3 regions of the Paracoccus aestuarii genome follow, and region 3 is predicted to be linked to each of the others. Evidence: riboswitches for the same ligand, from Rfam matches in the RefSeq annotation. Region 3 holds a riboswitch; each other region holds the start of a gene.

What was found. Region 3 has a riboswitch for cobalamin ahead of JHW48_RS01815 (energy-coupling factor ABC transporter permease). Riboswitches for the same ligand answer to the same signal wherever they lie in the genome.
Region 1: linked by a shared signal. The riboswitch ahead of JHW48_RS17690 (TonB-dependent receptor plug domain-containing protein) and the one ahead of JHW48_RS01815 (energy-coupling factor ABC transporter permease) in region 3 are both predicted to bind cobalamin.
Region 2: linked by a shared signal. The riboswitch ahead of JHW48_RS01185 (ABC transporter substrate-binding protein) and the one ahead of JHW48_RS01815 (energy-coupling factor ABC transporter permease) in region 3 are both predicted to bind cobalamin.

Annotation. Positions count from the first base shown of each region.
Region 1 covers NZ_CP067171.1:126,586-136,580, forward strand. Annotated here, with positions in the region: gene JHW48_RS17690 (TonB-dependent receptor plug domain-containing protein) at 1-1,390, opposite strand, end outside; cobalamin riboswitch at 1,517-1,716, opposite strand; gene JHW48_RS17695 (methyl-accepting chemotaxis protein) at 1,821-3,704, shown strand; gene JHW48_RS17700 (ceramidase domain-containing protein) at 3,711-4,364, opposite strand; gene JHW48_RS17705 (TetR/AcrR family transcriptional regulator) at 4,463-5,005, shown strand; partial or broken gene JHW48_RS18720 (hypothetical protein) at 5,098-5,202, shown strand; gene JHW48_RS17710 (MFS transporter) at 5,270-6,157, shown strand; one part of gene JHW48_RS17715 (IS5-like element ISPaes2 family transposase) at 6,220-6,544, shown strand; one part of gene JHW48_RS17715 (IS5-like element ISPaes2 family transposase) at 6,544-6,977, shown strand; gene JHW48_RS17720 (hypothetical protein) at 6,997-7,314, opposite strand; gene minE (cell division topological specificity factor MinE) at 7,311-7,595, opposite strand; gene minD (septum site-determining protein MinD) at 7,592-8,440, opposite strand; gene minC (septum site-determining protein MinC) at 8,437-9,174, opposite strand; gene xylB (xylulokinase) at 9,380-9,995, shown strand, end outside.
Region 2 covers NZ_CP067169.1:227,863-237,857, forward strand. Annotated here, with positions in the region: gene ettA (energy-dependent translational throttle protein EttA) at 1-1,282, opposite strand, end outside; gene JHW48_RS01155 (sulfotransferase family protein) at 1,338-2,258, opposite strand; gene rimO (30S ribosomal protein S12 methylthiotransferase RimO) at 2,227-3,600, opposite strand; gene JHW48_RS01165 (hypothetical protein) at 3,707-4,324, shown strand; gene JHW48_RS01170 (cytochrome ubiquinol oxidase subunit I) at 4,483-5,922, shown strand; gene cydB (cytochrome d ubiquinol oxidase subunit II) at 5,925-6,956, shown strand; gene JHW48_RS01180 (DUF2474 family protein) at 6,956-7,060, shown strand; cobalamin riboswitch at 7,089-7,303, shown strand; gene JHW48_RS01185 (ABC transporter substrate-binding protein) at 7,403-8,395, shown strand; partial or broken gene JHW48_RS01190 (FecCD family ABC transporter permease) at 8,426-9,445, shown strand; gene JHW48_RS01195 (ABC transporter ATP-binding protein) at 9,442-9,995, shown strand, end outside.
Region 3 covers NZ_CP067169.1:355,641-365,635, reverse strand. Annotated here, with positions in the region: gene cobJ (precorrin-3B C(17)-methyltransferase) at 1-270, shown strand, start outside; gene JHW48_RS01840 (cobalt-precorrin-6A reductase) at 246-983, opposite strand; gene cbiT (precorrin-6Y C5,15-methyltransferase (decarboxylating) subunit CbiT) at 982-2,178, shown strand; gene JHW48_RS01830 (cobalamin biosynthesis protein) at 2,160-2,483, shown strand; gene cobM (precorrin-4 C(11)-methyltransferase) at 2,480-3,247, shown strand; gene JHW48_RS01820 (cobyrinic acid a,c-diamide synthase CobB) at 3,244-4,554, shown strand; cobalamin riboswitch at 4,576-4,792, shown strand; gene JHW48_RS01815 (energy-coupling factor ABC transporter permease) at 4,824-5,489, shown strand; gene cobF (precorrin-6A synthase (deacetylating)) at 5,486-6,214, shown strand; one part of gene JHW48_RS01805 (IS5-like element ISPaes1 family transposase) at 6,394-6,833, opposite strand; one part of gene JHW48_RS01805 (IS5-like element ISPaes1 family transposase) at 6,833-7,175, opposite strand; gene JHW48_RS01800 (hypothetical protein) at 7,159-7,644, shown strand; gene carB (carbamoyl-phosphate synthase large subunit) at 7,667-9,995, opposite strand, start outside.

The DNA.
Region 1 (9,995 bases), on a different replicon from region 3:
CGAAGAACTCGATCTCGTGGTCCAGACGCTCGCGGAACCAGGTCAGGTCGATGATGCCGCCGGCCAGCTGGGTCTCGATTCCGATGTCGATGCTGCGGTTGATCTCGGGGCGCAGGTCGGGATTGCCGATCGTGCCGAAACCGCCGAAAAGCTCGATGAAGGACGGGCTGACCAGCCCCGTCCCCGCCGAGGCATGCAGTCGCAAGGGCCGGTCCGGCACCTGCCAGGACCCGGCGACGGTCCAGCTGGTGAAATCGGCGAATTCGCGGTTCCGGTCGCGGCGCAGCCCGGCCTGAAGGTCCAGCCCCCCGTCCAGCGCGGCGCGGTATTCCAGCGCGACCGAGCCCATCCGCCGGTCGCGGCCCTGGGCGAAGGTGTTGGTGTCGCGCTGGCGTTCGGCCAGCAGGCTGACGACCTGGCGCGCATCCGCCGCGCTGCCGTCCAGGCCCAGGGTGGCGCGGTATTTCAGCTTCACCGTCTCGCCCCGACTGTCCACGTCATCGGCGGGGCGGCGCTTCTCGATGGTCTGCTGCAGGTCGATCCGGTGGGACAGGGCCGCGCCCTCGGGGGCCAGCTCGGCCCAGATGCCCCCTTGGAACTCGTCGCGATCGTCGATCAGGTCGGCATCGACGACATAGCCCGCCGCGTCGCTGGCGAAGAAATCCGTCACGTCGCGGCCGATCGTCTCGGTCGACCGGCGCAGCACCGTGCCGAAGCGCAGATCCGGGGTCGCGGCGAAATCGCCCGACAGGCCGATGGTGCGCCGGTTCGTGCCGTCGCGCCCGCCGCCATCGCCCGACTGGTCGAAGCCCCGATCCTCGCGCGCCGACAGGGTCAGGGCCACGCCGCCCCGATCACCGCGCTGCGTAACCCAGGCCGATGCGGCACCGCCATTGCCCAGCTCGACTCTGCCGCCCGCGGCGCGGCCTGGCTCGGCCCGGCGGGTGATGATGTTGACCACCCCCGTCGAGGCGTTCGAGCCATAGGCCACCGATTGCGGCCCGCGCAGCACCTCGATCCGCTCGACATGATCCGTGTCCAGCCCCGAGAAGAAATATTCGTCGCCCCCGCCCACGGCTTCGATTCCGTCGATCAGAACGAGGACGTGGCGACCATCGCCCCCGCGAACGCGCAGCTGGGTCAGGTTGCCGGAGCTGCTGACCGACAGGCCGGGCAGGCCGCGCAGCGCCTCCTGGACGGTGACCAGGCCGCGCCGGCGGATCTCGTCCCCCTCGATCACGGTATGGGCGCGGGCAAAGCCCTGCTGGGGCACGGGGGCCAGCCCGCCCGAGATGACGATGCCGTCCAGCAGGACGGGCTGGCCTTCTTGGGACAGTGCAGCTGTGGGCAGGGCGGCGGCAAGCGCCAGGATCGACAGGGGACGACGCATCGGTCGGACCTTTCCAGGATGCAGGCGGGGCCTGCGGCACAGAACGATGCCCGGCGCATGGCGATGCCGGGCGGTGACGGACACCTCTGCGGGAAAAGGCCGCTTTCCTGGCGCGCCCCGCACCGGAAATGGGTGAGTGCTGCGGCAGGTCTCCTGGCTTGCGGGTCAGGGCTCGGGCCCGCCTTCCCGGATCGCTCCAGTGGCTGCGGGGGCCGTCGCTCGCCGCTTACTGTTGCGGGGGCAGCCGCGGATTGACCCTGTCGGGCGACACCGGCGTTCCCATTTCATCCGACCGCAAGGCCGGAACCGTAGCGCGGCCTTCATGCAAATCCCGCGCCGGGCTGTCAACGCCCAAGCGCGCGGTGGGCGCTAACGGGATCTTAGGACCTTTGGCCTAAACCTGACGCCGTCACAGAACCCGGAGCGCGCGATGAAAGCCCGAATTCCCAAACTGACCCTGCGCCAGCGCACGATCGCCACCAGCGTGGTGCTGATGGCGACGCTGGCCTTCGTGCTGGTGGGGGCCTTCACCCTGACCAAACGCGACAGCCTGATGGAAAGCGCCGAGAGCCTGCAGCGCGTGACGCTGCGCGTCCTTGCCCATGAGCTGCGCAACCAGTTCGAGGGCTTTTCCGCCACCGAACAGGCCGACGGCACGCTGAGCGACGTCGTCTGGCCGGTGATTCCCGATTTCGACGACCATGCGATGATCGACAGCGTCGGCGCCCAGACCGCCGAGACGGCGACGATCTTCCGCCGCGACGCCTCGGGCCAGTTCATCCGCATGACCACGAACGTCATGCGCCCGGACGGCACGCGCGCGGTGGGCACGGCGCTGGACCCGCAGGGCCCGGTCCATGAGGCCATGCTGCGCGGCGAATATTTCGCGGGCCAGGCCAACATCTTGGGCGAGGACTACATCACCGCCTATCTGCCGATCCGCAACGCCCAGGGCGAGGTTCACGGCGTGCTCTATGCCGGGACGGCGATCTCGCAGATCAACCAGGTCCTGCAGCGCAGTATGGGGGTCGCGCTGGCGATCACGCTGTTGGCACTGGCCGTGGCCTGCACCATCAATTCGGTCATGACGCGGCGCGGGATGCGGCCGCTGGTGGCGCTGGACGGGGCGATGCAGGACGTGGCCCAAGGCGATTACGACCGGCCCATCCCCCATACGGACCTGCGCGACGAGGTCGGATCCATCGCCCGCAGCCTGCAGATGTTCCGCGACAACCTGGCCCAGGCCGATCGCGACCGCGAGGCCGTCGCCGCCAGCCGCGCCGAGGCCCAGGCCGAGGCCGAGGACCAGGCCCGCAAGCAGGGCCGCGCCGTGTCGGACCTGATGGCCGGGCTGCAGCGCCTGGCGCGGGGCGACCTGACCGCGCGGATCGAAAACCCCGCCCATGACCCCTTCCCGGCCGATTACGAACAGCTGCGGTCCAGCTTCAATCAGGTGGCCACCGATCTGTCGGGCACGATGATGCGCATCGTCGACGTGGCGCGCCAGGTGCAGGGCGGATCCGAGGAGATCACCTCGGCCGCCGAGGATCTGGCCAGCCGGGCCGAGACCCAGGCCGCCACGCTGGAGCAATCGGCCGCCGCCCTGACCGAGCTGACGGCCAGCGTCGAATCGACCGCGGGCCTTGCCCGCTCGGCGCAGGAGGTGTCGTCGGACAACCATGCCATCGCCGAACAGGGCCGCAGCGTCGTGGGCGAGGCCATCGCCGCAATGAAGCGCATCGAGGCATCCGCCGAACAGATCAACCGCATCATCGCGGTGATCGACGACATCGCCTTCCAGACCAACCTGCTGGCGCTGAACGCGGGCGTCGAGGCGGCGCGGGCGGGCGAGGCGGGGCGCGGCTTTGCCGTCGTCGCCTCCGAGGTGCGGGGCCTGGCGCAGCGCGCATCCGACTCCGCGCGCGAGATCAAGGGCCTGATCTCGGATTCCTCGACGCATGTGCAGGCGGGTTCGACGCTGGTCTCGCGCACGGGGGGCAGCCTGGAACAGATCCTCGACCGGGCGCGGTCGATTTCGGACCAGGTGGCCTCGATCGCGCTGGCGGCCAATGACCAGGCCATCGCCCTGGCCGAGATCAACCAGGGCGTCAACCAGTTGGATCAGGTGACCCAGCAGAACGCCGCCGTGGCCGAACAGGCGAATGCGGCCGCGGCCTCGCTGAACCAGCAGGCGCGCGAGCTGAACGGCGCGCTGGCGGGCTTCGACACGGGCGCGCGGATGCAGGCCGCCCCGGCCCGCGCCCCGGCCCGCGTGGTCCAGGCCCCGCGCCAGGCCCGCATGGCCGAGTTCTGATCCCGATCAGCGGCGCCGGCGCGATGCGTGCCGGCGCCAGACCTCGATCATCCAGGTCAGCATGACCGCGTTCAAAATGTGCCACATGAAATGCGTCCCGAAGGGCGTGACGTCGCAAAGCGGGATGTCCAGGCTGCGGAAGGTCAGCGAGGCGACCAGGATCGCCGCCCCGATGGCCAGCCCCCGCGCCGTGTCCGGGTCGCGCCGCCACAGGATCGCCGCATAGGCCAGGATCAGCGCCGGCACCGGCGCATAGCCCGCCGAGGATCCGATCCCCGGGATCAGCGCGAAGACCGGCACCGTCACCGCCGCATAGGGCAGGAAGGCCAGCGTCGCCACCCCCGCCAGCCACGGCCGCATCCCCAGGAAATCCCGGCTGGCCGCGAAGATGTAGACCAGGATGAAGGCCAGGATCGGCAGCACGTCCATCAACCCCGTCAGCCGGTTGGCATGGGTGTGAAACAGCCAAGACCCGATGCCGATCACGAACAGGATCGCCGCCAGCAGCCGCCCCGTCCCCATCCCCGGCCCCCGCAGCCGCGGGGCGATCACCGCGGCCCCGATCAGGAAGGCCAGGTTGGTGACGGCGTTGATCGGCTCGGACCAGTAGTCGGGGCCGGTCCTCTCGCAATAGGCGTTCACGGGTTCCAGCCAGCTCATCGCGTCTCCCTTCGCATGTCACGCCCATGGGGCCATGCCCGGCCGCCGGTGGCAAGGGCGGGCTTGCGCATGTAAAACGAACGCTTTACACCCGCCCCATGGAAAAACGGGACGAGATCATCGCCGGCGCCATGGGCGTCTTCGAGCTGCAAGGCTTTCGCGGCATCGGCGTCGATGCCGTGCTGGCGCCGTCGGGGGCATCGACGCGCACGCTCTACAAACATTTCGGGTCGCGCGACGGGCTGGTCCTGGCGGTGGTGGAGCGGCGGCACCAAGCCTTCATGCGGGCGCTGGCCCGGCTGCCCGATCACGGGATCGAGCCGCTGTTCCAGGCCTTGGCCGACTGGCTGGTCGATCACGGCGCGCATGGCTGCATGTTGCTGCGGGCGCGGGCGGAATATGCCGCCGCCAGTGACGCGGTCGCGGCCTTGGTCGCCCGGCAGAAGACCGAGTTCCGGGGCGAGATCGCGCGCCGCGTCCGAACCTGCCTCGGCCGCCCGGACGAGATGCTGACCACCCAGATCTGGCTGCTCTTCGAGGGTGCGACCGCCGCCGCCGCGGTGGCCGGACCCTCGGTCATCGACGCGGCGCTGTCCGCCGCACAAGCCCTTCTGTCCCGCGCCGCATCGGAGCCGTCATGACCCGCACCCCCCCGGCCAGCAGCCTGATCGGCGCGGCCTTCGCCCTGACCGCCCTGGCCTATGGGCTGTCGCGATTCGCCTTCGGCCTGCTGATGCCCCAGATCAAGGCCGAGCTGGGCCTGACCCCGATCCAGGCGGGCTGGATCGGCAGCGCGGGCTTCGGCGCCTATTGCATCGGCGTTGTGGTGGCGCTGCTCGTCGTGCCCCTCTGGGGGCCGCGCCGGGTGGCGGTGCTGTCGGGGCTGTTCGCCACGGGGGTTGGGGATGATCGGGGCGGCGCCATTGGGGACGGTGGTCTTCGCGGGCATGGCGCTGGCGGGGCTCAGCACCGGGCTGGCCTCGCCGCCCTTGGCCGCCGCCGTCGCGCGCTGGATCGCCGAGCCGCGCCGCCCCGCCGCCAACGGGCTGATCAATGCGGGCACGGGGGCGGGGATCATGCTGTCGGGCTTGGCGGTCATGGCCTTCGCATCCGCCTGGAGGGAGCTTTACATGGCCTTCGCCGCCATGGGCGCGGCGATCACGCTGTGGCTGTGGCTGACCATCCCCCCCGGGCGGCTGCTTACCGATGCGCCGACCGGCCCGGCCGGGCGGGGGCAGGGGGTGGTGGCGCTCGGGCTGGCGGGGCTGCTGATGGGGGCGGGCAGCACGGCGGTCTGGACCTTCGGCGCCGACATCCTGCAGGACCGGCTGGCGGTCACCGATCGGGGCATCGCGCTGGCCTGGATCGTGCTGGGCGCGGCGGGGCTGACCGGAGCGGTGACGGGCGTGCTGACCGACCGGTGGGGGATCGGCGCGGTGCACTGGCTGGCCTTGGGGCTGATGGGGGCGGCGCTGGCCTGGCTGGCCGTGACGGGGCCGGGCTGCTGGGGGCCGCTCGGGGTGATGGCGCTGTTCGGGGCGGGCTATATCCTGTCGACCGGGGCGCTGCTGCTTTGGGGGATCGCGATCTTTCGCGGGCGGCCCGATATGGGCCTGGGGCTGGCCTTCCTGACCATCGCCGCGGGTCAGAGCGTCGGCGCCCCCGCCTTCGCCGCCCTGTCCGAGGCCCGGGGCATCGACACCGCCCTCTGGGCCGCGGTGCTGGTCATGGCGCTGGCCGCCCTGCCGGTCCCGCATCGGGGCGCACGCGTGGTCCCGGTCCCCGCTGCCTAGGCTCCAGACCCATTGATCTTACGGTCTTTGCATGATTCAGGCTCCTCAAGGAGACCTGATCGATGAGTAATCTTTACTGGCTGAGCGACGCCCAAATGGAGCGTCTGAAACCGTTCTTTCCCAAGTGCCATGGCAAGCCCCGGGTCGATGATCGTCGCGTCCTCAGCGGCATAATTTTCATCAATCGTAATGGGTTGCGGTGGTGTGACGCGCCGAAGGAATACGGCCCGGCCAAAACCCTCTACAACCGCTGGAAGCGCTGGAGCGATAACGGGGTTTTTGCCCGGATCATGGTCGGCCTTGCCGCCGAGAGCGCCGAGAACAAGACGATCATGATTGACGCGACCTATCTCAAGGCACACCGCACGGCCTCGAGCCTTGGGGTGAAAAAGGGGGGCGCGGGCGCCAGATCGGGCGCACCAAAGGCGGTATGAACACCAAGTTGCACGCTGTCGCCGATGCGAAGGGGCGGCCGATCGGGTTCTTCATGTCGGCCGGCCAGGTTAGCGATTACACCGGCGCGGCGGCGCTGCTGGGCAGCCTGCCGAAGGCTGAGTGGCTTCTGGCCGACAGGGGCTACGACGCTGATTGGTTCAGAGACGCTTTGAAAGACAAGGGGATAAAGGTTTGCATCCCCGGACGGAGGTCCCGCAAGAAGGTCGTCAAATACGACAAGCGGCGTTACAAAAGGCGTAACCGCATCGAAATCATGTTCGGACGTCTGAAGGACTGGAGGCGCGTCGCAACCCGTTATGACCGCTGCCCGGAAACGTTCTTCTCAGCGATCATGCTCGCCGCAACCGTCTTGTTCTGGCTGTGAAACTCAATGAGTCTGGAGCCTAGCGGCGGCGGACGGGGAACATGTCCTCGCCATATTGATGCAGCTTGACATGATGACGCCGGCACAGCCAGCGCACCTCCAGCGGGCGGTCATAGCTGTCGTGATGCGCGTCCACGACCTCGGCCCCGCAGACCTCGCAGGGCTCGCGCGTCAGGCGGCCGGCGGCCAGCGCCTTCTGGACCTCCAGATGGGCAATGTATTTCGCGGGATTCGCCCGACGCCAGCCCGCCTGGCGGGTGGCGCTGGTCAGCTGGGGCGCACGCCGGTCCTCGGACGGGCCATCCGGGGCGCCAACCGGCCCCGGATCGTCGCTCATCGGCCCTTGGCCCCCGAGGGGGGCGCGCCGGGCAGTTCGATATTGATCTCCAGGCTGGACATCTGGTCGCCGCGTTCCATGCGGACCTCGACATCCTCGTCGCCGATCGGCACATGCTTGCGGATCGCGGCGACGATGTCGCGCTGCAGCATGGGCAGATAATCGGCCTCGGGCGATCCGCCGGTGCCCCGCTCATGGGCCAGCAGGATCTGCAGCCGGTCCTTGGCGGTCTGGGCGCTTGGGGTCGGGCGCTTTCTGCGCGCAAAGCTGAACAGGCTCATGACGCGCGACCGAACAGGCGCTGCAGCAGGCCCGGGCGCGGCTCGCTGGCGATGCGCATCTCGACCGAGCCGCCGATCAGGCGCGAGACCGCGTCCTCATAGGCCTGCGCCGCGGCCGAGGGGCCGTCCAGCACGACCGGCGTGCCCACGTTCGACGCCTTCAGAACGGCCTTGCTTTCGGGCACGACGCCCAGCAGCGGCACGGCCAGGATCTCCAGCACATCCTCGACGGTCATCATCTCGCCACGCTCGACCCGTTCCTGGTCGTAGCGGGTGATCAGCACCTGCGCCTTGACGGGTTCGGCCCCGTCGGTCGCCGCGCGGTGGGTCTGGCTGCCCAGCAGGCCCAGGATCCGGTCGCTGTCGCGGACCGAGGAGACCTCGGGATTGGTCACCACCACGGCCTCGTCGGCGAAATGCATGGCCATCTGGGCGCCATGCTCGATCCCCGCGGGGCTGTCGCAGATGATATAGTCGAATTCGGTCTTCAGCTCGGTCAGGACCTTCTCGACCCCCTCGCGGGTCAGCGCGTCCTTGTCGCGCGTCTGCGAGGTCGGCAGGATCGACAGCGTGTCCAGCCGCTTGTCCTTGATCAGCGCCTGCTTCAGCTTGGCGTCGCCCTGGATGACATTGATGAAGTCGAACACCACCCGGCGCTCGCATCCCATCGTCATGTCCAGGTTGCGCAGGCCCACGTCGAAATCGATGACCACCGTGCGGAAGCCCTGCTTGGCCAGCCCCGCCGAGATCGCCGCGGAGGAGGTCGTCTTGCCCACGCCCCCCTTGCCCGAGGTCACCACGATGACCCGCCCCAGTGGCGGCTTGGTCCCGGATTCTGTCGTCATGCGATCACCTCCATGCGAAGTTTCTCATCCTCAAGATAGATATGCGTGCGCTGCTGGCGGACGGCCTCCTCCAGCGTCTCGCTGGTCTGATAGAGACCGGCGATGGCGACCAGTTCGGCGTTCAGGCTCTGGCAGAAGATATGCGCGGACTCGTCGCCATGGCATCCCGCGATGGCCCGGCCGCGCAGGGGGCCATAGACATGGATGTTGCCCGCCGCGATCAGCTCGGCCCCCGAGGCGACCGATCCGATCACCGTCAGATCGCCCTGTTCGGCCATGATCACCTGGCCCGACCGCACGGGCACGCGGATGACCTTGTTGCGCGGCGCGGCATCGGCGGCGGGCGGGTCCTGCCGGGCCTCCGGCGCCGCCGCGGCGGGCCGGGGCATGGGGGCGTCGCGGCCGGGGGCCACGGGGATCAGGCCCAGAGCCTCCAGCAGGGCGGGATCCATCGCGCCCGCATTCTCCAGCCCGAAGACCCGCAGGCCCTGGCCGCGCAGCCGGGCCACCAGCGCCCGCAGCCGGGCCGGATCGGCGGGGGCCGGGTCCAGGTTCAGCACCACCGGCGCGCCGGAAAAGAACTGCGGCGTGCGCCCCAGCTGGTCGTCCAGCTGCGCCAGCAGCGCATCGTCCAGCGCGCTGCCGTCGATGCGCAGCGCCAACGCGGTCAGGAAGCGTCCGCGGACCTGAAACTGGGCGGCCTGCGCCCGGGGCCGGGCAGATCGGTCTGACACGTCGAAACTGTGCTCCTGCTCTGGGCGGATCGCGAATCGGGATGCGCCGCTCTTGTCGGTTGCCTCTTTTTCACGAACGGGCGCGCGGTGAAAGCCATGGCGGCGGGATTGGGGCCGATCAGGCCGATATTCGCGCGTCGCCGCCCGGCCACTGGACATCGGGGGCCGATCGGTCAACCTTGCGCGAAGCACGATGGGGGACGGGATGAGCTATCTGGGAATCGATCTGGGCACCTCGGGGCTGCGGGCGCTGCTGGTGGACGGCGCGGGCCGGCCCCTGGCCTCGGCCGAACGGCATTACCGGGTCGAACACCCCCATCCGGGCTGGTCCGAACAGGACCCCGCCGACTGGATCGCGGCGCTGCAGGGCGCGGTGGGCCAGCTGCGGGCCGAGCGTCCGGAATTCGCCGATCTGGCCGGGATCGGCGTCGCGGGCCACATGCATGGCGCGACGGTGCTGGACGCTGATGACCGCGTGCTGCGGCCCTGCATCCTGTGGAACGACACCCGCAGCCATGTCGAGGCCGCGGCGCTGGACGCCGATCCGCGGTTCCGCGACCTGACCGGCAACATCGTCTTTCCGGGCTTCACCGCGCCCAAGCTGGCCTGGATGCAGCGGCACGAGCCGGACCTGTTCGACCGGGCGGCGCGGGTGCTGCTGCCGGCGGCCTGGCTGAACCTGTGGCTGACGGGCGAGGCGGTGGGCGATCTGTCCGACGCCTCGGGGACGGGCTGGCTGGATGTGGGGGCGCGCGACTGGTCGGACGCGCTGCTGGGGGCAACGGGGCTGGACCGCACCCGCATGCCGCGCCTGGTCGAGG
Region 2 (9,995 bases), 130 kb from region 3:
TGAAGGCCGAGCAATAGGCGCGGCTGTTCATCTGCGCATCGCCCAGCACGATCTGTTCGGCGCCGCCGCTGATTTCCTCCCAGACAGTCGCGTTGGGGTCCAGGGCGTCGCGGGACTGGTCCACATAGGACAGCTGGACCGTGTCGCCGAAGGTGATCTGACCCTCGTCGGGGGCCTCGTTGCCGGTCAGCATGCGGAACAGCGTCGACTTGCCCGCGCCGTTGGGGCCGATCACGCCGACGATGCCGCCGGGCGGCAGGCTGAAGGTCAGATCCTCGATCAAGAGCTTGTCGCCCATGGCCTTCTTCAGGCCCTCGACCTCGATCACCTTGTTGCCCAAGCGTTCGCCGTTGGGGATGATGATCTGGGCGCGGGACAGCTTGTCGCGCTCGGACTGGTTGGCCAGCTCGTTATAGGCGTTGATCCGGGCCTTGGATTTCGCCTGGCGCGCCTTGGCGCCGGCGCGGATCCATTCCAGCTCGCGCTCCAGGACCTTCTGCTTGGACTTGTCCTCGCGGGATTCCTGTTCCAGCCGCTTGGCCTTCTGTTCCAGCCAGGCCGAGTAGTTCCCCTCGTAGGGGATGCCCCGGCCGCGATCCAGCTCCAGGATCCAGCTGGTGATGTCGTCCAGGAAATAGCGGTCATGGGTCACGGTCAGGATCGTGCCCGGATATTCGATCAGGTGCTTTTGCAGCCAGGCGATGGTTTCCGCGTCCAGGTGGTTGGTCGGTTCGTCCAGAAGCAGCATGTCCGGCGCCTCAAGCAGCAGCTTGCAGAGCGCCACGCGACGCTTTTCGCCGCCCGACAGGGTGGTCACATCCGCATCGTCGGGCGGGCAGCGCAGGGCTTCCATCGCCACGTCGATCTGGCTGTCCAGATCCCACAGGTTTTCGGCGTCGATCTGGTCCTGCAGGGCGGCCATCTCCTCGGCCGTCTCGTCGGAATAGTTCATCGCCAGGTCGTTGTAGCGGTCGAGGATGGCCTTTTTCGCGGCCACGCCCAGCATCACGTTGCCGCGCACATCCAGCGATTCGTCCAGCTGGGGTTCCTGGGGCAGATAGCCCACGGTCGCGCCCTTGGCGGCCCAGGCCTCGCCCGAGAAATCCTTGTCCCAGCCCGCCATGACGCGCAGCAGGGTGGATTTGCCGGCGCCATTGACGCCGACGACGCCGATCTTGACGCCGGGAAGAAAGTTCAGACGGATGTTCTCGAAGACCTTCTTGCCGCCGGGATAGGTCTTGGACACGCCGTCCATGTGATAGACGAACTGATAGGCCGCCATGGGGAATCTCCTGCAATTTGCGGCTTTCTAGGGCATTCGGGCCGCCGGGGAAAGGTCAGCGCATCCGGTCCGCGAAATCGCGGCCCATGATCGCGCGCACGGCATCGACCTGGGGGGCAAGGCGGGCCTCCAGCGCGGCCACGGCCTCGGGCGGGGGCATCAGGCCGGGGGCGTTGGCAAAGACCTTCTGATCCAGGTTGCCATAGGCCATCGGGCCGATGCCCAGATAGGCCTCGACCTCGTCCATCACCAGATGCGGCTCGCGCGCGATGCGGCCGAAGGGGATGACCAGCATGTCGGGATAGCGTGCCAGCCAGCGCGGCAGATAGGCCGCATAATCGCCGCGTTCGTCCAGCACGGGGTTCGCGACCTCGGCCAGCCAGTCCTCCAGCGTGGCGGGGGCGCGTTTCTCGCGGCGCAGGTTCATGCGCAGCTGGGATATGGCGCGGTCGACCGGGTGGCGCAGCAGATAGATCACCCGCGCCTTGGGCAGCAGCGCATGGACCGCATCGACCCCCGCCTCGGGCAGGCCGGAATATTCGGGGGTGAAATCCATCGGGATGGCATGGGCGGGGGCGGGGGCGAAGACGCGCTTGTACCATTGGTTGTGGAACATCTTGCCCGCGGTGATCGCGGTCAGATAGGCGTCCAGCGCTGGATCCAGCGGGACCTCGCGGAAGACGTGGCGGTCGCGGATCTCCTGCGGCTTGTTGCGGTAATGCCAGCCGATCCAGCGGCGGTGTTCGGGGATGTGCAGATGGTTGAAATACTGCACCTCCTTGAAGGGAGGGATCCAGATCTGGGGATGCTGGCCCAGCATCTGGGCCAGCCAGCTCGTCCCGGCCTTCTGCGCGCCGATGCACAGCGCGCCGGGCTTGCGCGGCCGGCCCTCGGGGTCGAAGGCCGGGCTGATCGCCAGCACCGTGCGCAGCCGCGTAACCGTCTCAGCCGTCGTCGCGTGTTCCCCAAAGGTCATAATCGCCCGCCTCGTCCACCGTCACGGTCACCATATCGCCGGGGGCCAGGCCGTCAAAGCCCTGATCGATGAACAGGTTGCCGTCGATCTCGGGGGCGTCGGCCTTGGTGCGGCAGGTGGCGCCGTCCGCATCGACCTCGTCCACGATGACCTGGATCCGGGTGCCGACCTTGGCGGCCAGCTTGGCGGCGCTGATGGCTTGTGCCTTTTCCATGAAGCGCTCGAAGCGGTCCTGCTTGAGATCAGGGGCGACATGATCGGGCAGGTCGTTGGCCCGCGCGCCCTTGACGTTTTCATATTGAAAGGCGCCGACGCGATCCAGCTGCGCCTCGTCCAGCCAGTCCAGCAGGGTCTGGAATTCGGCCTCGGTCTCGCCGGGGTAACCGACGATGAAGGTGGAACGCAGGGTGATCTCGGGGCAGACCGCGCGCCATGCGGCGATCTCGTCCAGCGTCCTGGCCGCCGCTGCGGGCCGGGCCATGCGCCGCAGCACGTCCGGATGGGCGTGCTGGAAGGGGATGTCCAGATAGGGCAGCACCAATCCGTCCGCCATCAGCGGGATGAGGTCGCGCACATGCGGATAGGGATAGACGTAATGCAGCCGCACCCAAGCCCCGAGCGACCCCAGATCGCGCGCCAGATCGGTGATATGGGCGCGGTGCCCGCGATCGGTGGCATGCTTCAGGTCCAGCCCATAGGCGCTGGTATCCTGGCTGATGACCAGCAGTTCCTTGACGCCGGCCTGCACCAGGCGTTCCGCCTCGCGGATCACGGCATGGGCCGGTCGGCTGGCCAGGCGGCCGCGCATGTCGGGGATGATGCAGAACCTGCACTTGTGATTGCAGCCCTCCGAGATCTTCAGATAGCTGTAATGCCGCGGCGTCAGGCTGACGCCCGATGCCGGCAGCAGGTCAATGAAGGGGTCGGGGCGCGGCGGCACCGCGGCATGGACCGCGTCCAGAACCTGTTCGTATTGATGCGGACCGGTGACGGCCAGAACCTTGGGATGTGCGCCGGTAATGTAGTCTGGCTCGGCCCCCAGGCAGCCGGTGACGATGACGCGTCCGTTCTCGCGCAGCGCCTCGCCAATGGCGTCCAGGCTTTCGGCCTTGGCGCTGTCCAGGAAGCCGCAGGTATTGACCACCACGGCATCGGCGCCGTGGTAATCCGCGCTGATCGCATAGCCCTCGGCCCGCAGGCGGGTCAGGATGCGTTCGCTGTCCACCAGCGCCTTTGGACAGCCGAGCGAGACCATGCCGATGGTCGGCTGGCCGTCGCGGCGGTCGTCGGGCACGCGCGCACGGGCGAGGTCGGGGCGAAGATCGGGCGGGTTCTGCTGCATCCGCCGCACATAAGCGATTCGCCCCGTCGGGAAAAGAGGCGCTTACCGGTGGCGGCGCGACCGGCGGAACAGCTTGAACAGGGCGAACAGCTTCAGCAGACGGAACATGGGTCTTCCTTTCGTTGCGTGGTCGTCACGTGGATCACCGGGGGAACGCGCCCGGGCCCTCCGGGGGTCCATCACGTCGTCGCCGGAACGTGATTTCACTTGGCCCCGCCGCGGCGGCACTCTGGCGGGGAAGAAAGCCCTGATCGCCCTTGCCCTGACCCTCTCCGCCGCGCTGGCCGCCCCCGCCGCCGCGCAGCAGTCCAGCATCCAGCGCAACGGCCCCTATATCGAGGTCTGGGACAATCGCGGCGGCAACGTGCTGGAGATGGTGCGCACCCGCGAACAGCTGGCCGCATCGGGGCGCGAGGTGCGCATCCGCGGCTATTGCCGGTCGGCCTGCACGATCCTGACGACCATGCCCAATGCCTGCCTGGGGCCGAACGCGCGCATCGGGTTCCACGCGCCGCGCATCCAGGGCACGCAGATCATCCCGCCCTATGTCGATCAGATCATGGGGAATTTCTATCGCAACGGTATCCGCGACCGCTGGTTCGGCGGCTGGAACCGCCGGATGGAGATGCAGGTCATCAGCGCGCAGGACTATGTCCGCCTGGACCCGGAAACGCGCATCTGCGACAGCCTGCGCACCCACGAACAGCGCACCCGCCGCTACTGACGCGCGGTGATGCAGACGCGCCACAGCGGCGCGGGGCTGCGACATGGCGGCGGGTTGCATCGCGCCGCCATGCTGGCACAGTCGGGTCATGGGCGCGCCCGCGCCGCATCTGAACCGGCCACGCCCAAGGCGCGTGCCCCCGCCGTGAAAGGCACCCGATGTTCGAGACTGCCGATGCCGTGCTGCTGGCGCGAATCCAGTTCGCCTTTACCGTCAGCTTTCATTTCCTGTTCCCCGCCTTCACCATCGGCCTGGCCAGCTTTCTGGCGGTGCTGAACGGGCTGTGGCTGTGGACCAAGGACACGAAATACCTGGATCTGTTCCGGTACTGGGTCAAGATCTTCGCCCTGGCCTTTGCGATGGGCGTCGTGTCGGGCATCGTCATGTCCTATCAGTTCGGCACCAACTGGTCGGTCTTTTCCGACAAGGCGGGGCCGACCATCGGCGCGCCCATGGCCTATGAGGTCCTGTCGGCCTTCTTCCTGGAGGCCGGGTTCCTGGGGATCATGCTCTTCGGCCGCGACCGGGTGGGGCCCACGCTGCACATGATCGCCTGCCTGGCGGTGGCGGTGGGCACGGCGATATCCGCCTTCTGGATCCTGTCGGTGAACAGCTGGATGCACACACCCGCGGGCTTCATGATCGACCCCGATACGGGCCAGTTCCTGCCCACGGATTTCTGGCAGGTGATCTTCAACCCCTCCTTCCCCTATCGTCTGGCGCATACGGTGACGGCGGCCTATCTGACCACGGCCTTCATCGTGGGCGGCGTGGCGGCGCTGCACCTGCTGCGCCACCGCCACCGCCGCGACCGGGTCAGCCCGGCCACGAGGACAATGTTTTCGATGGCGATGTGGATGGCCACGATCTTTGCGCCGGTGCAGATCTTTCTGGGCGACATCCACGGGCTGAACACGCTGGAACATCAGCCCGCCAAGGTCATGGCGATGGAGGGTCATTTCGAAAGCCATCCCGAAGGCGCGCCGCTCTATCTGTTCGGCCTGCCCAATCAGGCCGAACAGCGGCTGGATTACGCCATCGGCATCCCCAAGCTGTCCTCGCTGATCCTGAAGCATGACCTGAACGCGCCGCTGGCGGGGCTCGACACCATCCCGATCGAGGATCAGCCCCCCGTCGCCATCGTCTTCTGGTCCTTCCGGGTGATGGTGATGCTGGGCTTCGCGATGCTGGGGATCGGGCTGTGGTCAGCCTGGTCGCGCTGGCGCGGCACGCTGTTCGACAGCCCGATGCTGCACCGCGCGGCGCTGATCATGGCGCCATCGGGGCTGGTCGCGGTGCTGGCGGGCTGGATCACGACCGAGGTCGGCCGCCAGCCCTACACGATCTATGGCTATCTGCGCACCGCGGATAGCGCGGCGCCCTTGGACGCGGCGGCGGTGGGGTCCTCGCTGATCGCCTTCGTCATCGTCTATTTCGCGGTGTTCGGGGCCGGGACATACTATATCATGCGGCTGATGAACCGCGCCCCGGTGGTGGCCGAACCGCGGATGAAGGACCATGCCGACGGTCCCATCCGCACCGCCGGCACCACCCCCGCCCAGCAGCACAAGACCCGCAGCATCCAGCCCGGAGAATGACCATGCCCATCGCAGACGGAGTATCCTTCGACCTGACCGTCATCTGGGCCTTCATCATCGCCTTCGCGGTGCTGGTCTATGTGGTGCTGGACGGGTTCGACCTGGGCCTTGGCATGCTGTTCGCGGTCGAGCCCGAGGGCCATGACCGTGACGTGATGATGAATTCCGTGGCCCCGGTCTGGGACGGCAACGAGACCTGGCTGGTCCTGGGGGGCGGCGGCCTCTTCGCGGCCTTTCCGCTGGCCTATGCGCTGATCCTGCCCGCGCTTTACGTCCCGATCATCGTGATGCTGCTGGCGCTGATCTTTCGCGGCGTCGCCTTCGAGTTCCGATGGAAGACCAAGCGCTGGCGCCCGGTCTGGGATCTGGCCTTCATCGGCGGATCGACCATGGCGGCCGTCGCGCAGGGCGTGGCCTTGGGCGGGCTGCTGCAGGGGATCGACATCGACAAGGCCGCGCGCAGCTATTCCGGCGGCTGGTGGGACTGGCTGACGCCCTTCACGCTGATGGTCGGGCTGGCGGTCGCGGTGGGCTACATGCTGCTGGGCGCGACTTGGCTGGTCATGAAGACCGAAGGCCGCCTGCAGGAACGCATGCGCGGCCGGGCCTGGCTGCTGGGCCTGGCGACGGTGGCCTTCATGGGCGTGGTCAGCCTGTGGACGCCGTTCCTGCAGGACGGCTATTACAGCCGCTGGTTCGGGGGCTGGAACATCGTGCTGGCAGCAGGCGTCGCCGCGATGGTGGGCCTGCTGGCCTTGGGGATGTTCCGCACGCTGATGGTGCGCCATCACGACTACTGGCCGTTCCTCTGCGCCTTGGGGATGTTCGTCCTGGGCTTCGCGGGGCTGGGCTATTCCATGTATCCCTATATCGTCCCGGTCGAGGTCACCATCTGGGAGGCCGCCGCCCCCGAGAACAGCCAGATCTTCATGCTGGTCGGCGCGGCGGTGCTGATCCCGATCATCCTGTCCTATACCGCCTATTCCTATTGGGTGTTCCGCGGCAAGATCGACCCGAACGAGGGGTATCACTGATGCCCCGCGGCCTGTCGCGGATCGCGTGGTTCGTGGCCCTGTGGGTGGCCAGCGTGGCGGCCCTGGGGGCCGTCGCCTGGCTGATCCGGCTGTGGATCCTGTGATGCGCGCTTGACGCCCGGGCGCGCGCGGGCCATGCAGGCGCCGATGGTTCCCGTGCGCCACAGGCTGCGCGCGGGTGAAAAGGGAACGCGGTGAGGTGTAGCCATCAGGCGCCGAACCCGCGACTGCCCCCGCAACTGTAAGCGGCCAGGCCCCCCGACGATGCCACTGTCCCCCTGCGGGATGGGAAGGCCGGGGACGCCGTATCCGCCAGTCAGGAGACCTGCCATCGCTTGACACTTGAACCGGGCGGGGTGCGCGGGCGGGTCCGGCATGGCGCGTCCCGTCTGGCATCGCGTGCGGTCCGTCGCGGCCCTTCCCCCTGTTTTCGGGAAGGAAGACAGATGACGCGTATCCTGCCGCTGGCCCTGCTGGCGCTGTTCCCCGCGGCGGCCTTGGCCGACCACCCCCTGACCATCGAGAATTGCGGCCGCACCGTGACGCTGGCCGAACCGCCCGCCAATGTCGTCTCGATCGGCCAGTCCACGACCGAGATCCTCTATGCCTTGGGCGCCGAGGACCGCATGGCGGGCACCGCGCTGTGGTTCAACGCGGTGCTGCCCCGGCATGCCGATGCCGATGCGGGCGTGCCGCGCATCGCCGACAACATGCCCAGCTTCGAATCCGTGGTGAACCGCCGGCCCGGCCTGGTGGTGACCATGTTCGAATGGATGATCGGCGCGCAGGGCGTGGTCGGTCGGCCCGAACAGTTCGCCGATCTGGGCATCCCCGTCTATGTCATGCCGACCGATTGCGCGGCCAAGGACAATACCGTGGGCGCCGACGGCACGCGCGAGGCGGATTTCGACATCGAGACGCTCTATGCCTCGGTCGACCAGATGGCGCGGATGATGGGCCTGGGCGATCGCGGGCGGGCGCTGCAGGCCGATCTGCGCGCCCGGCAGGCGGCGGCGGTGGACCGGGCTCGGGGGCTGGACCTGCCCGACGCCTCGGCGGTGGTCTGGTTTTCTTCCGCGCATCTGGAGGTCGATCCCTATGTCGCGGGGGCGCGCGGCATCCCGGCCTGGATGCTGGACCAGCTGGGCCTGCGCAACGTCGTGCAGTCGGACGAGGAATGGCCGACCGTGGGCTGGGAAAGCATCGCCCGCGCCGATCCTTCGGTCATCGTGATCGCGCGGATGGACCGCCGCCGCTTTCCCGCCGACGATCACGAGGCCAAGCTGGACTTCCTGCGGTCCGACCCGGTGACCAGCCGCATGACCGCCGTGCGCGAGGATCGCATCGTCATCCTGGATGCCGAGGCGATGCATGCGGGCCTGCGCATGTTCGACGGGCTGGAGGCCCTGACCGAGGCCATGGCCGGGCTGGCCCCGTGACGGACGGATCCCTGGCCGCCCCCGGGGCGCTTGCGCGCGGGGCGGGGCGGTGCCGCGCTGCGGGTGGGGGCGGTGCTGGCGGTCACGCTGCTGGCCGGCATCTGCATCGGCGAGACGCCCGCCCATCCCCCCGGCACCGTCCTGCGGGCGCTGGCGGGGCCGGTCTTGGGCCTGCCCGCGCCCGATGCGATCGAGGCGGGGATCGTGCGCGCCTATCGCCTGCCGCGCACGCTGGTGGCGGGGCCTGCGGGGCGGGGCTGGCGATCTGCGGGCTGGTCCTGCAATCGCTGCTGCGCAATGCGCTGGCCGATCCGTGGCTGCTGGGCATATCGGCGGGGGCCTCGACCGGGGCCGTGCTGGTCACGGTGGCGGGCCTCGGCGCGGGCATGGTGCCGATGGGGGCGGGGGCGCTGGCGGGCGGTAGGGGCGTTCCTGCTGGTCGCGGGGCTGGCGCGGCTGGCCGGCGCGGGCGCGCAGGCGACGAGCCAGATCGTGCTGGCCGGCATCGCGGGGTCGCAGCTGTTCAACGCGCTGACGGCCTTCATCATCGCGCGATCGGCCAATGCGGAACAGGCGCGCGGGCTGATGTTCTGGCTGTTGGGGAACCTGTCGGGGGTGCGCTGGCCCGATGTGCATCTGGCCCTGCCCGCGGCGCTTGTCGCGCTGGTCGTGGTGACGGCCCATGCGCGCAGCCTGGACGCCTTCGCCTTCGGCCCCGAGGCCGCCGCCGCCTTGGGCGTCCGGGTGGGCCCGGTGCGCGTGGTGCTGATCGGCGTCACGGCCATGGCCGCGGCGGTGATGGTGTCCATCGCGGGGGCCATCGGCTTTGTCGGGCTGGTCGTGCCGCATGCGGCGCGGATGCTGGTCGGCACCGGGCATGGGCGGCTGATCCCGGCATCGGCGCTGATCGGGGCGGTCTTTCTGGTGGGGGCCGACATCCTGTCGCGCATCGTCATCCCGGGCCAGGTCCTGCCCATCGGCGTGGTGACCGCGCTGATCGGCGCGCCGATCTTCGCCGTCATCCTGATCCGCCACGGAGGCCCCCGATGACCGTGCTGGAGGCGCGCGCCCTGCATCTGCGCCGCGGCCGGGCCCGGGTGCTGGACGATGTCTCGCTGCGGGTCGGGCGGGCCGAGGTTCTGGGCCTGGTCGGTCCCAACGGGTCGGGCAAGTCGACCCTGCTGCGGGCCTTGGCGGGGCTGGCGCGGGCGGATACGGGCCGGGTCCTGCTGGACGGGCGGGACATCGCCCGGATGCCCCGCCGCGCGGTCGCCCGCCGGCTGGCCTTCGTCGCGCAATTCGCCGACACGGCCGACCGGCTGACCGTGGCGGGGGCCGCAGGTCTGGGCCGCATCCCCTGGCTGGACCGCGACAATCCCTGGGGCCCGGCGGACGACGCGCGCGTTGCGGACGGCCTGGCCCGCGTCGGGCTGGCGGGGATGGAGGACCGGGACTGGGCCTCGCTTTCGGGGGGCGAACGCCAGCGGGTCCATATCGCCCGCGCCCTGGTCCAGGCGCCGCAAATCCTGCTGCTGGACGAGCCGACGAACCATCTGGACATCCGCCACCAGCTGCAGCTGCTGGACCTGGTGACGGGGCT
Region 3 (9,995 bases):
GGTGATTTCGCGATGGCCTTCTACAACCCGCGCTCGGCCAGCCGACCCGCAGGTTTTGCCCGCGTGCTGGAGGTGCTGCGCGAGGAATGCGAACCCGAACGCCTGATGATCTTTGCCCGCGCCGTCACCACGCCTGACGAGGCGCTGCGCGTGGTCACGCTGGAGGAGGCCACGCCCGACATGGCCGACATGCGCACCGTCGTGCTGGTCGGCAACCGCGCCACGCGGCGGGTGGGCCGGTGGGTCTATACCCCCCGGGGGGCAGTCTGATGCAGCCAGTCCAGCGCCTGTTCCGGCGTGTCGACCTGCGGCCGGTCGGGCGCCGCGGGCCGGTCGATCAGCACGACCCGCACGCCCAGATCGCGCGCCGCGTCCAGCTTCGCCCGCGCCCCCGCGCCGCCGCTGTTCTTGGCGACCAGATGGGTGATGCCATGCGCGGCCATCAGCGCCCGGTCGCCCGCGACTGTGAAGGGGCCGCGCGCCAGCACGACCTGCGCGCCGGGCAGGGGCGGCGCACCCGGCGCATCGACCAGCCGCAGCAGCCAGCGATGCGGCAGGGCGGCAAAGGGCGCCAAGGTCTGCTTGCCGATGGCCAGGAACACGCCGGTGGGCGCGCAAGGCAGCGCCGCGACCGCGCCCGCGATGTCGGGAATGCGACTCCAGCCGGGATCGACCGGCCAGGCGGGGCGGCGCAGCATCAGCATCGGCACGCCGCCCGCGCGGCAGGCGGCATCCGCATTGCGGCTGATCTGGGCGGCAAAGGGATGGGTCGCATCAATGACCGCGCCGATGTCCTGGTCCCGCAGGTAGCGCGCCATGCCCTCGACCCCGCCGAAGCCGCCGATCCGCGTGGGCAGGGGCTGGGAGATGGGCGCCTCGGTCCGTCCGGCATAGGAGAAGACCGCCGCGACACCGGCGCGGGCCAGCAGGGCGGCCAGGCGGCTGGCCTCACTCGTGCCGCCCAGCAGCAGGATGCGTCGCATGTCTGACCCTTGGCTGACGATCATCGGGATCACCGAAGATGGACCGGACGGCCTGCCCGGCGCAAGCCTGCGCGCGCTAGAGGCTGCCGAGGTCGTCTTTGGCGGCCCGCGCCACCTGGCCCTGGTGGGGGTGGGCGCGCGGGGGCGGGCCTGGCCGGTGCCCTTCGATCTGGCGCCGCTGCTGGCGCTGCGGGGGCGGCGGGTGGCGGCGCTGGTATCGGGCGATCCCTTCTGGTGCGGGGCGGGGGGCAGCATCGCGGCGGCGCTGGAGCGTCACGAATGGTGCGCCCTGCCCGCGCCGGGGGTGCTGTCGCTGGCGGCGGGCCGGCTTGGCTGGCGGCTGGAAGACACCGCGACCCTGGGCCTGCATGCCGCCCCCTTCGCGCGGCTGCGGCCGCATCTGGTGCGCGGCTGCCGGATCATCGCGACGCTGCGCGATGGCGACGCGCCCGCCGCGCTGGCCCAATGGCTGGTCGGACAGGGCGCGCGGGCTGCGCGGCTGACGGTGCTGGAGCGTCTTGGCGGGCCGTCCGAACGGGTGCGCAGCACGCGCGCCGACGGCTTTGCCCTGACCTGCGCGGCACCGGTGGCGGTGGCCATCGACGGGGCGGATCTGCCGCGTGGCTTTGGCCTGCCTGCGGTGCCGGGGCGGGCGGATGCGCTGTTCACCCATGACGGGCAGATCACCAAATCGCCCATCCGCGCGCTGACACTGGCGGCCCTGGCCCCGCGCGCGCGAGAGGTGCTGTGGGATATCGGCGGCGGTTCGGGATCGGTCGCGGTGGAATGGGCGCTGGCCGGGGGCCGCGCCGTGACGGTGGAGCCGCGCGCCGACCGCATCGCCACCATCCGCGCCAATCTGGACGCCTTCGGCCTGGGGGGGCGGGTCACGGTGATCGAAGGCTCGGCCCCCGAGGCGCTGCCGCCCGGCGCCCCTGATGCGGTCTTTGTCGGCGGCGGCGCGTCGCAGGCGCTGCTGGAGGCGCTGTGGGCCCGCCTGCCCCCCGGCGCGCGGCTGGTCACCAATGCTGTGACGCTGGAGACGGAATCGCTGCTGGCCCGCTGGCACGCCGATCACGGCGGCCGCCTGCTGCGCATCGACATCGCCGAGGCCGCGCCCCTGGGCCGGATGCGCGGCTGGACCCCCGCCCGCCCGATCGTGCAATGGAGCGTCACATGCGCATCGCCGGAATAGGCTGCCGCCCGGGCACCCCCCTGCCCGCCCTGCTGGCCGCGCTGGAGGCCGCGGGCGGCGCCGACGCGCTGGCCACCATTCCCGAACGCGCGCCCGAGCTGCGCCCCTTGGCGCGGGCCCGCACCCTGCCCCTGCACCTGGTCGCGGTGGCAGGCGTCGCCACACCCACGCAATCCGCCCGCATCCTGGCCGCCTTCGGCACCGGATCGGTGGCCGAGGCCGCCGCCCTTGCGGCGGGCGGCCGCCTGACCCATCCGCGCCGGACCTTCGGTCCCGTCACCATCGCGATCGCAGAGGTTCCATGACCGTCCATTTCATCGGCGCAGGCCCCGGCGCGCCCGACCTGATCACCCTGCGCGGCCGCGACCTGATCGCGGCCTGCCCGGTCTGCCTCTATGCCGGGTCGCTGGTGCCTGCCGCGCTGCTCTCCCATTGCCCGCCCGGCGCGCGGATCGTGAACACCGCGCCCCTGTCGCTGGACCGGATCATGGAGGAGATCGCCGCCGCCCATGCGGCGGGCCAGGACGTGGCGAGGCTGCATTCCGGCGATCTGTCGGTCTGGTCCGCGATGGGGGAACAGATCCGAAGGTTGCGAGCGCTGGACATCCCCTTCGACGTGACGCCGGGCGTGCCGTCATTCGCCGCCGCCGCCGCCGCGCTGCAGACCGAACTGACCCTGCCGGGCCTTGCGCAATCCGTGGTTCTGACCCGGACGCCGGGGCGCGCATCCTCGATGCCCGGGGGCGAGACGCTGGCGGCCTTCGCCGCGACCGGAGCGACGCTGGCGATCCATCTGTCGATCCACGCGCTGGAGCAGGTGGTGGCCGATCTGACCCCGCATTACGGCCCCGACTGCCCGGTGGCGGTGGTTTGGCGGGCCAGCTGGCCGGACCAGCGGGTGATCCGCGCGACCCTGGCAACGGTAGACGCGCAGGGCATCGACCGCACCGCGCTGATCCTGGTCGGCCCCGCGCTGGCGGGCGAGGGGTTCGAGGACAGCCGCCTTTACGCCGCCGATTATGACCGCCGCTATCGCCCCGTGGGCGACGCGCCGAGGTTTCCGGAATGACCCCGGGTCTGATGATATCCGCCCCCGCATCGGGGACGGGCAAGACGATGCTGATGCTGGGCCTGCTGACCGCGTTGCGCCGGCAGGGACTCACGGTGCAGCCCTTCAAGTCGGGGCCGGATTACATCGATCCGGGGTTCCACCTGGCGGCCTCGGGGCGAGCCAGCTTCAACCTGGATGCCTGGGCGATGGAGCCGGGGCGGCTGATCGCCCATGCGACCGGCCAACCGCCCGCCGATCTGGTCCTGGCCGAGGGGTCGATGGGCCTGTTCGACGGGGTGGCGACCGCGGGGGAAACCGGCATCGGCTCCAGCGCGGAAATCGCCCAGATGATGGGTTGGCCCGTGGTGCTGATCCTGGACGTGGGCGGACAGGCGCAATCGGCGGCGGCCACGGCGCGGGGCTTTGCCACGCTGCGCCCCGATCTGCCCTTTGCGGGGGTGGTGCTGAACCGCGTGGCCTCGCCGCGCCACGACCGGCTGATCCGCGAGGGGATGGATCAGGCGGGCATCCGCGTGCTGGGCAGCCTGCCGCGTCAGGGCAACATCACCCTGCCTGAACGCCATCTGGGTCTGATTCAGGCCGAGGAGACGGCGGGACTGCAGGCCATCCTGGACCATGCGGGCGAGTTCATCGCCGCGCATTGCGACCTGGAGGCGATCATCGCCGCCGCCGCCCATCGTGCCCTGCCCGAGGCCCCCGCGCCCCGACCGCTGACGCCGCCGGGGGGACGGATCGCGCTGGCCCGCGACGCGGCCTTCAGCTTCGTCTATCCGCATGTGCTGGAGGCCTGGCGGCGGGCCGGGGCCACGATCCTGCCCTTTTCGCCGCTGGCGGATGAGGGGCCGGATGACGGCGCCGATTGCTGCTGGCTGCCGGGCGGATACCCGGAGTTGCACGCGCCCCGGCTGGCCGCCTGCAACGGCTTCCGCACGGCCATGCACCGCTTTGCGGCGACGCGGCCGGTGCATGGGGAATGCGGCGGCTATATGGCGCTTGGGGCGGGGCTGGTCGATGCCGATGGGCTGCGCCACCCGATGCTGGGCCTGCTGGGGCTGGAGACCAGCTATGCCAAGCGCCGGATGCATCTGGGATACCGCCGAGCCGAGCCGCTGACCGCTCTGCCGGGGCTGGGGCGGGTGGCGCTGCGCGGGCATGAATTCCACTATGCCACGGTCCTGTCCCAGCCCGACGCGCCCCTGGCCCGCGTGACCGACGCGACCGGCGCCGAGGTCCCCGAGACCGGCAGCCGCCGCGATCAGGTCACCGGCACCTTCTTTCACCTGATCGCCCCAGCCTCGGCTTGACGCGGACGGGGCGATCACGTCTAGGTGATGGCACTGCATGGTGCCCGTCAGACGCTCAGCGTCGGGCTTCATCGGGAACGGGGAAGGGCGGACCCAATCGCGGCGCCCCAAGCCCCGGCCGCCCCCGCGACTGTATGCGGAGAGCGCGCGTCACCCATGGCCACTGGAGCGATCCGGGAAGGCCGACGCCGCGCCACGACCCGCGAGCCAGGAGACCGGCCATGTCAGCCAACCCCATGCCGTCGGGTGGACGGCCGAAGGAGTGTGACATGCATATCGAGGAAGGCGTCGTCACCGGCGCCAAGATCATCCTGAGCCATGCGACCGCAGCCGCGGCGGGGCTCTATACCCTGAAGCTGGCGGCCGGGGCGCTGCGCGCGCAGGGCGCGGCATCGCTGGCCGCGCGGGCGGGCCTGGCCACGGCCGCGACGCTGTTGTTCTTCGAGGTCCTGCCGACCTGGCCCGTGGGCGTGTCCGAGGTGCACCTGATCCTCGGCTCGACCCTGTTCCTGATCCTGGGGGCCGCGCCCGCGGCGATCGGGCTGGCGCTTGGCCTGCTGATCCAGGGGCTGGTCTTCGCGCCCTTCGATCTGCCGCAATACGGGATGAACGTGACGACGCTGCTGGTGCCGCTGTTCGCGCTGCAGGCGGTGGCGCGGCGGATCATCGCGCCGGGCACGGCCTATGTGGACCTGCGCTATGGCCAGGCGCTGGCGCTGTCGGCGGCCTATCAGGGCGGCATCGTGGTCTGGGTTGCATTTTGGGCCTTCTATGGCCAGGGGGCCGAGGCGCTGCCCGGCATCCTGTCCTTCGGCGCGGCCTATATGCTGGTCCTGGCGCTGGAGCCGCTGGTCGATCTGGCGGTGCTGGCAGGCGCCAAGGCCGCGCGCGGCCTGCGCGGCAGCGGGCTGGTCACGCCGCGGCTCTACGCATGATCGAGCTGGTGCTGATCGGGGCGGGCACCGGCCATCCCGACCACCTGACCCTGCAGGGCGTCCGCGCCCTGCAGGAGGCCGACCTGGTCCTGATCCCCCGCAAGGGCGCGGGCAAGGAGGACCTAGCCCATCTGCGCCACGCGATGCTGGCCCGCCACCGCCCCGACGGCGCGGTTGCCCATGTCGACCTGCCCCGCCGCGACCCGTCCCTGCCCTATCTGGACGGGGTCGAGGCCTGGCACGACGCCATCGCCGCGGCCTGGGCGCAGGCCGTGGACCTGCCGCAGGGCGGCACGGTGGCGATGCTGGTCTGGGGCGATCCGTCGCTCTATGACAGCAGCCTGCGGATCGCGGCGCGGCTGGATTGGCGGCCGCGGGTGATCCCCGGCATCACGGCGATCCAGGCGCTGTGCGCGGCCCATGCCATCCCCCTGAACGCCCTTGGCGGAGAGGTCCGCATCACCACCGGCCGCCAGCTGCGCGAAGGCGGCTGGCCCCCAGACTGCGACCGCGCAGTGGTGATGCTGGACGGCGGCTGCGCCTTCGCGACGCTGCCGCCAGAGGGGCTGGAGATCTGGTGGGGCGCCTATCTGGGCATGCCCCAAGAGCGCCTGGACCACGGCCCCCTGGCCGAGGCCGCCCCCCGCATCGAGGCCACCCGCACCGCCGCCCGCGCCGCCCATGGCTGGATCATGGACTGCTACCTGCTGGCGCGCTCGGCCTGAGCTTCGGGAGCCGCTGCGCTGGCAGGCACGGGCAACGAGCCGCCGCGTTCACCTCGGAGCTTGGGGCGGGGGTGCTGATAGAAGGACCCCGCCGGATCAGCGAGAGGGGGAAGAGGGCGCTGCTGAAGGAGATGATTAAGCGGAGTGGGGTATAAGGGGTTGGCGTGGTTTCGTCTAGGTCATGTTGACAAATGGCGGAGCCAGAGCCTGATGCAGGCGACGTCGACGAAGCCGAGGAAGCTTTCGGCGGTTTTGTCGTAGCGGGTTGCCAGGCGGCGGCTGTTTTTCAGCTTGTTGAAGCAGCGCTCGACCATGTTGCGCAGGGTATAGATGGTCATGTCGACAGCCTTGCGCACCCTTCGGTTCTTTCGCATCGGTATCATGGGCAGGGCGTTGCGGCTCTCGATGTCTTCCCGAATTTTATCAGAGTCATAGCCCCTGTCGGCGACCAGAACGGCGGGCTGTGGAAGATTGTCGGCCATCACCAGATCGTAGCCGGTGTAATCGGACTCTTGCCCCGGCGTGATCTCGGTCCTCATCGGGAGGCCTGCGCCGTTGACCCTGAGATGGATCTTGGTCGAGAACCCACCTCTCGAACGGCCAAGAGCCTCTTTCGGAGTCCCCCTTTTGCGCCCGCCGCATGATGGTGCGCGCGGATCACAGTGCTATCAACCATCTGGAGCTTGTCTGGCGCGATCTCAGCGTGGTTCAGCGCATCCAGGATATCCTCCCACAGTCCCGCCAAAGTCCAGCGGCGGAACTGACGGTAGACCGAGGACCACTTGCCAAACTCTTCGGGCAGATCACGCCATGGCGCACCAGTCCTTGCGATCCAGAAAATTCCATCGAGAACAAGACGATGGTTCGCGGGTTTCCGCCCGTTAGCGTGCCGGACGGCACGAATGAAGCCTTCGAAGAAGGTCCACTCATCGTCGGATATCAGGTTGCGTGCCAAGTTCATCTCCCACGTAGAGATGAGCTTGAATCATACGACGACTGCCAGAGGAATCCCTTTTGTCAACACGACCTACTACATACTTGAGCGGATGGCAGGCTGGTCGCAAAGGTTGATTAAGGACAGTAAAGAATTTGCTGACAAGCTGCGTGCCACAATCAGCTTCCTGCGAATCGATCACCCTGTTTGCCAACACAGTCCGGCTGTAGAAAGGGTGGCGAGGGCTTGGAGTCTCACAGACGGTCTAGCCGCACTTTCGTTCATTCGGAACAAACTCGTCCATCAAGACCAGAACTATGTGCCGGATGCCGTTGAACTGTACGAGGCTTGGTTGCTTATGCAGTGGCTGGTAGAGGTTTTCGTTTTCGCGATCATTGGCCATAGCGGCGAGTTTCGCGATCGGCGAGCCTATCAAGGTAAACGTGAAACGTGTACCGTCAGCTTCGCCGGAATGAAGTCCGGCGAAGCTGATTGATAAAATGCTATGCGCTGACTATCTAAGCTTGCAACGACCTCACCCCGACTTCCCCCTCCTCGCGCGACTTGATCGCAGCCACGGCGGCGATGCTGCCCGCGGCCGTGGTGAAATAGGGGATCTTGTCATAGAGGGCGACGGCGCGGATATCGCGGCTGTCGGCGATGGCCTGGGCGCCTTCGGTCGTGTTCAGGACCATCGCGATCTCGCCGTTCTTCAGACGGTCGACGATGTTCGGGCGCCCCTCGTAGACCTTGTTCACGCGGGTCGAGGCCACGCCCTCGGCATCCAAGAAATCCGCCGTGCCAGAGGTCGCGACCAGCGTGAAGCCCATTGCCACCAGATCGCGCGCGGCCTGGGCCAGAGCGGGCGTCTTGTCGGCATCCTTGACCGACAGGAACACGCGGCCCTCGGTCGGCAGGGCGGTGCCAGCACCCATCTGCGCCTTGAGGAAGGCGCGCGCGAAGTTGCGGTCCCAGCCCATGACCTCTCCGGTCGAGCGCATCTCGGGGCCCAAGAGCGTGTCAACGCCGGGGAAGCGGGCGAAGGGCAGCACCGCCTCCTTGACCGAGAACCAAGGCGTGATCGGATCGGCCAGCGTCATCGGATCGGCAAAGGGCAGGTCGTCCTCGGGGCCGACGCCTTCGGGATAGGGGGCACGGGCGGGGAAGTTCGACATGGGCTCACCCGCCATCAGCCGCGCGGCGATCGAGGCGATGGCGCTGTCGGTGGCCTTGGCGACGAAGGGCACGGTGCGGCTGGCGCGCGGGTTTACCTCCAGCACGAAGATCTCTCCGTCCTTCAGGGCGAACTGTACGTTCATCAGGCCGCGGACCTTCAGCGCGCGGGCCATAGCCTCGGTCTGGGTCTTCAGCTCGGCGATGGTCGCGGCGTCCAGCGTATGCGGCGGCAGCGAACAGGCGCTGTCGCCCGAATGGACGCCCGCCTCCTCGATATGTTCCATAATGCCAGCGACATGGACGGTCTCGCCATCCGACAGGGCGTCGACATCGACCTCGATCGCGCCGGACAGATAGCTGTCCAGCAGGACCGGGCTCTTGCCCGACACGGTCACGGCCTCCGAGATGTAGCGCCGCAGATGGTCCATGTCGCGCACGATCTCCATCGCGCGGCCGCCCAGAACATAGGAAGGGCGGATGACCAGCGGGAAGCCGATGCGTTCCGCGATCTCGATCGCCTGCGCGTCGCTGCTGGCGATACCGTTGATCGGCTGCTTGAGGCCCAGATCGTTCAGCAGCTTCTGGAACCGCTCGCGGTCCTCGGCCAGATCGATGGCGTCGGGGGTGGTGCCCAGGATCGGGATCCCCTCCTCCTCCAGCGCATTGGCCAGCTTCAGGGGCGTCTGACCGCCGAACTGGACGATGACGCCGTGCAGGGTGCCGTTCTGCTGTTCGGTATGCAGGATCTCCAGCACATGTTCGAAGGTCAGCGGCTCGAAATAGAGGCGGTCCGAGGTGTCGTAATCGGTGCTGACCGTCTCGGGGTTGCAGTTGACCATGATCGTCTCATAACCGGCATCGGTCAGCGCGAAACAGGCATGGCAGCAGCAATAGTCGAACTCGATCCCCTGGCCGATGCGGTTCGGACCGCCGCCCAGGATGACGACCTTCTTGGCGTCGGTCGGGCGGGATTCGCATTCCACGTCGCCCATCGCGGGGGCCTCGTAGGTCGAATACATATAGGGGGTCTGGGCCTCGAACTCGGCCGCGCAGGTGTCGATGCGCTTGAAGACCGGGCGGATGTCCAAGGCGCGGCGGGCGCGGCGGATCTCGCCCTCGTCGCGCTTGGTCAGATGCGCCAGGCGAGCATCGGTGAAGCCCATCATCTTGACGCGGCGCAGGCCGTCCTCGTCCGTGGGCAGGCCGTTTTCGCGGATCTGGTGTTCGGCGTCGACGATCTCGCGGATGCGGGCCAGGAACCAGGGGTCGAAGCGGGTGACGCGGTTGATCTCGTCATCGGTCAGGCCGAAGCGCATCGCCTCGGCAATGACGCGGATGCGGTCGGGGGTGGGCCTGGACAGGGCGGCGATGACGGCGGGTTTGCCCTGATCGGCGGCGCCCTCGATGGCGATCTCGTCCAGGCCGGTCAGGCCGTTCTCCATCGAGGCCAGGGCCTTTTGCAGCGATTCATGGAAGCTGCGGCCGATGGCCATGACCTCGCCCACAGATTTCATCGCCGTGGTCAGCTCGGGCTTGGAGCCGGGGAATTTCTCGAAGGCAAAACGCGGGATCTTGGTCACGACATAGTCGATGCTGGGCTCGAAGCTGGCGGGCGTCACGCGGGTGATGTCATTGTCCAGCTCGTCCAGCGTATAGCCCACGGCCAGCTTC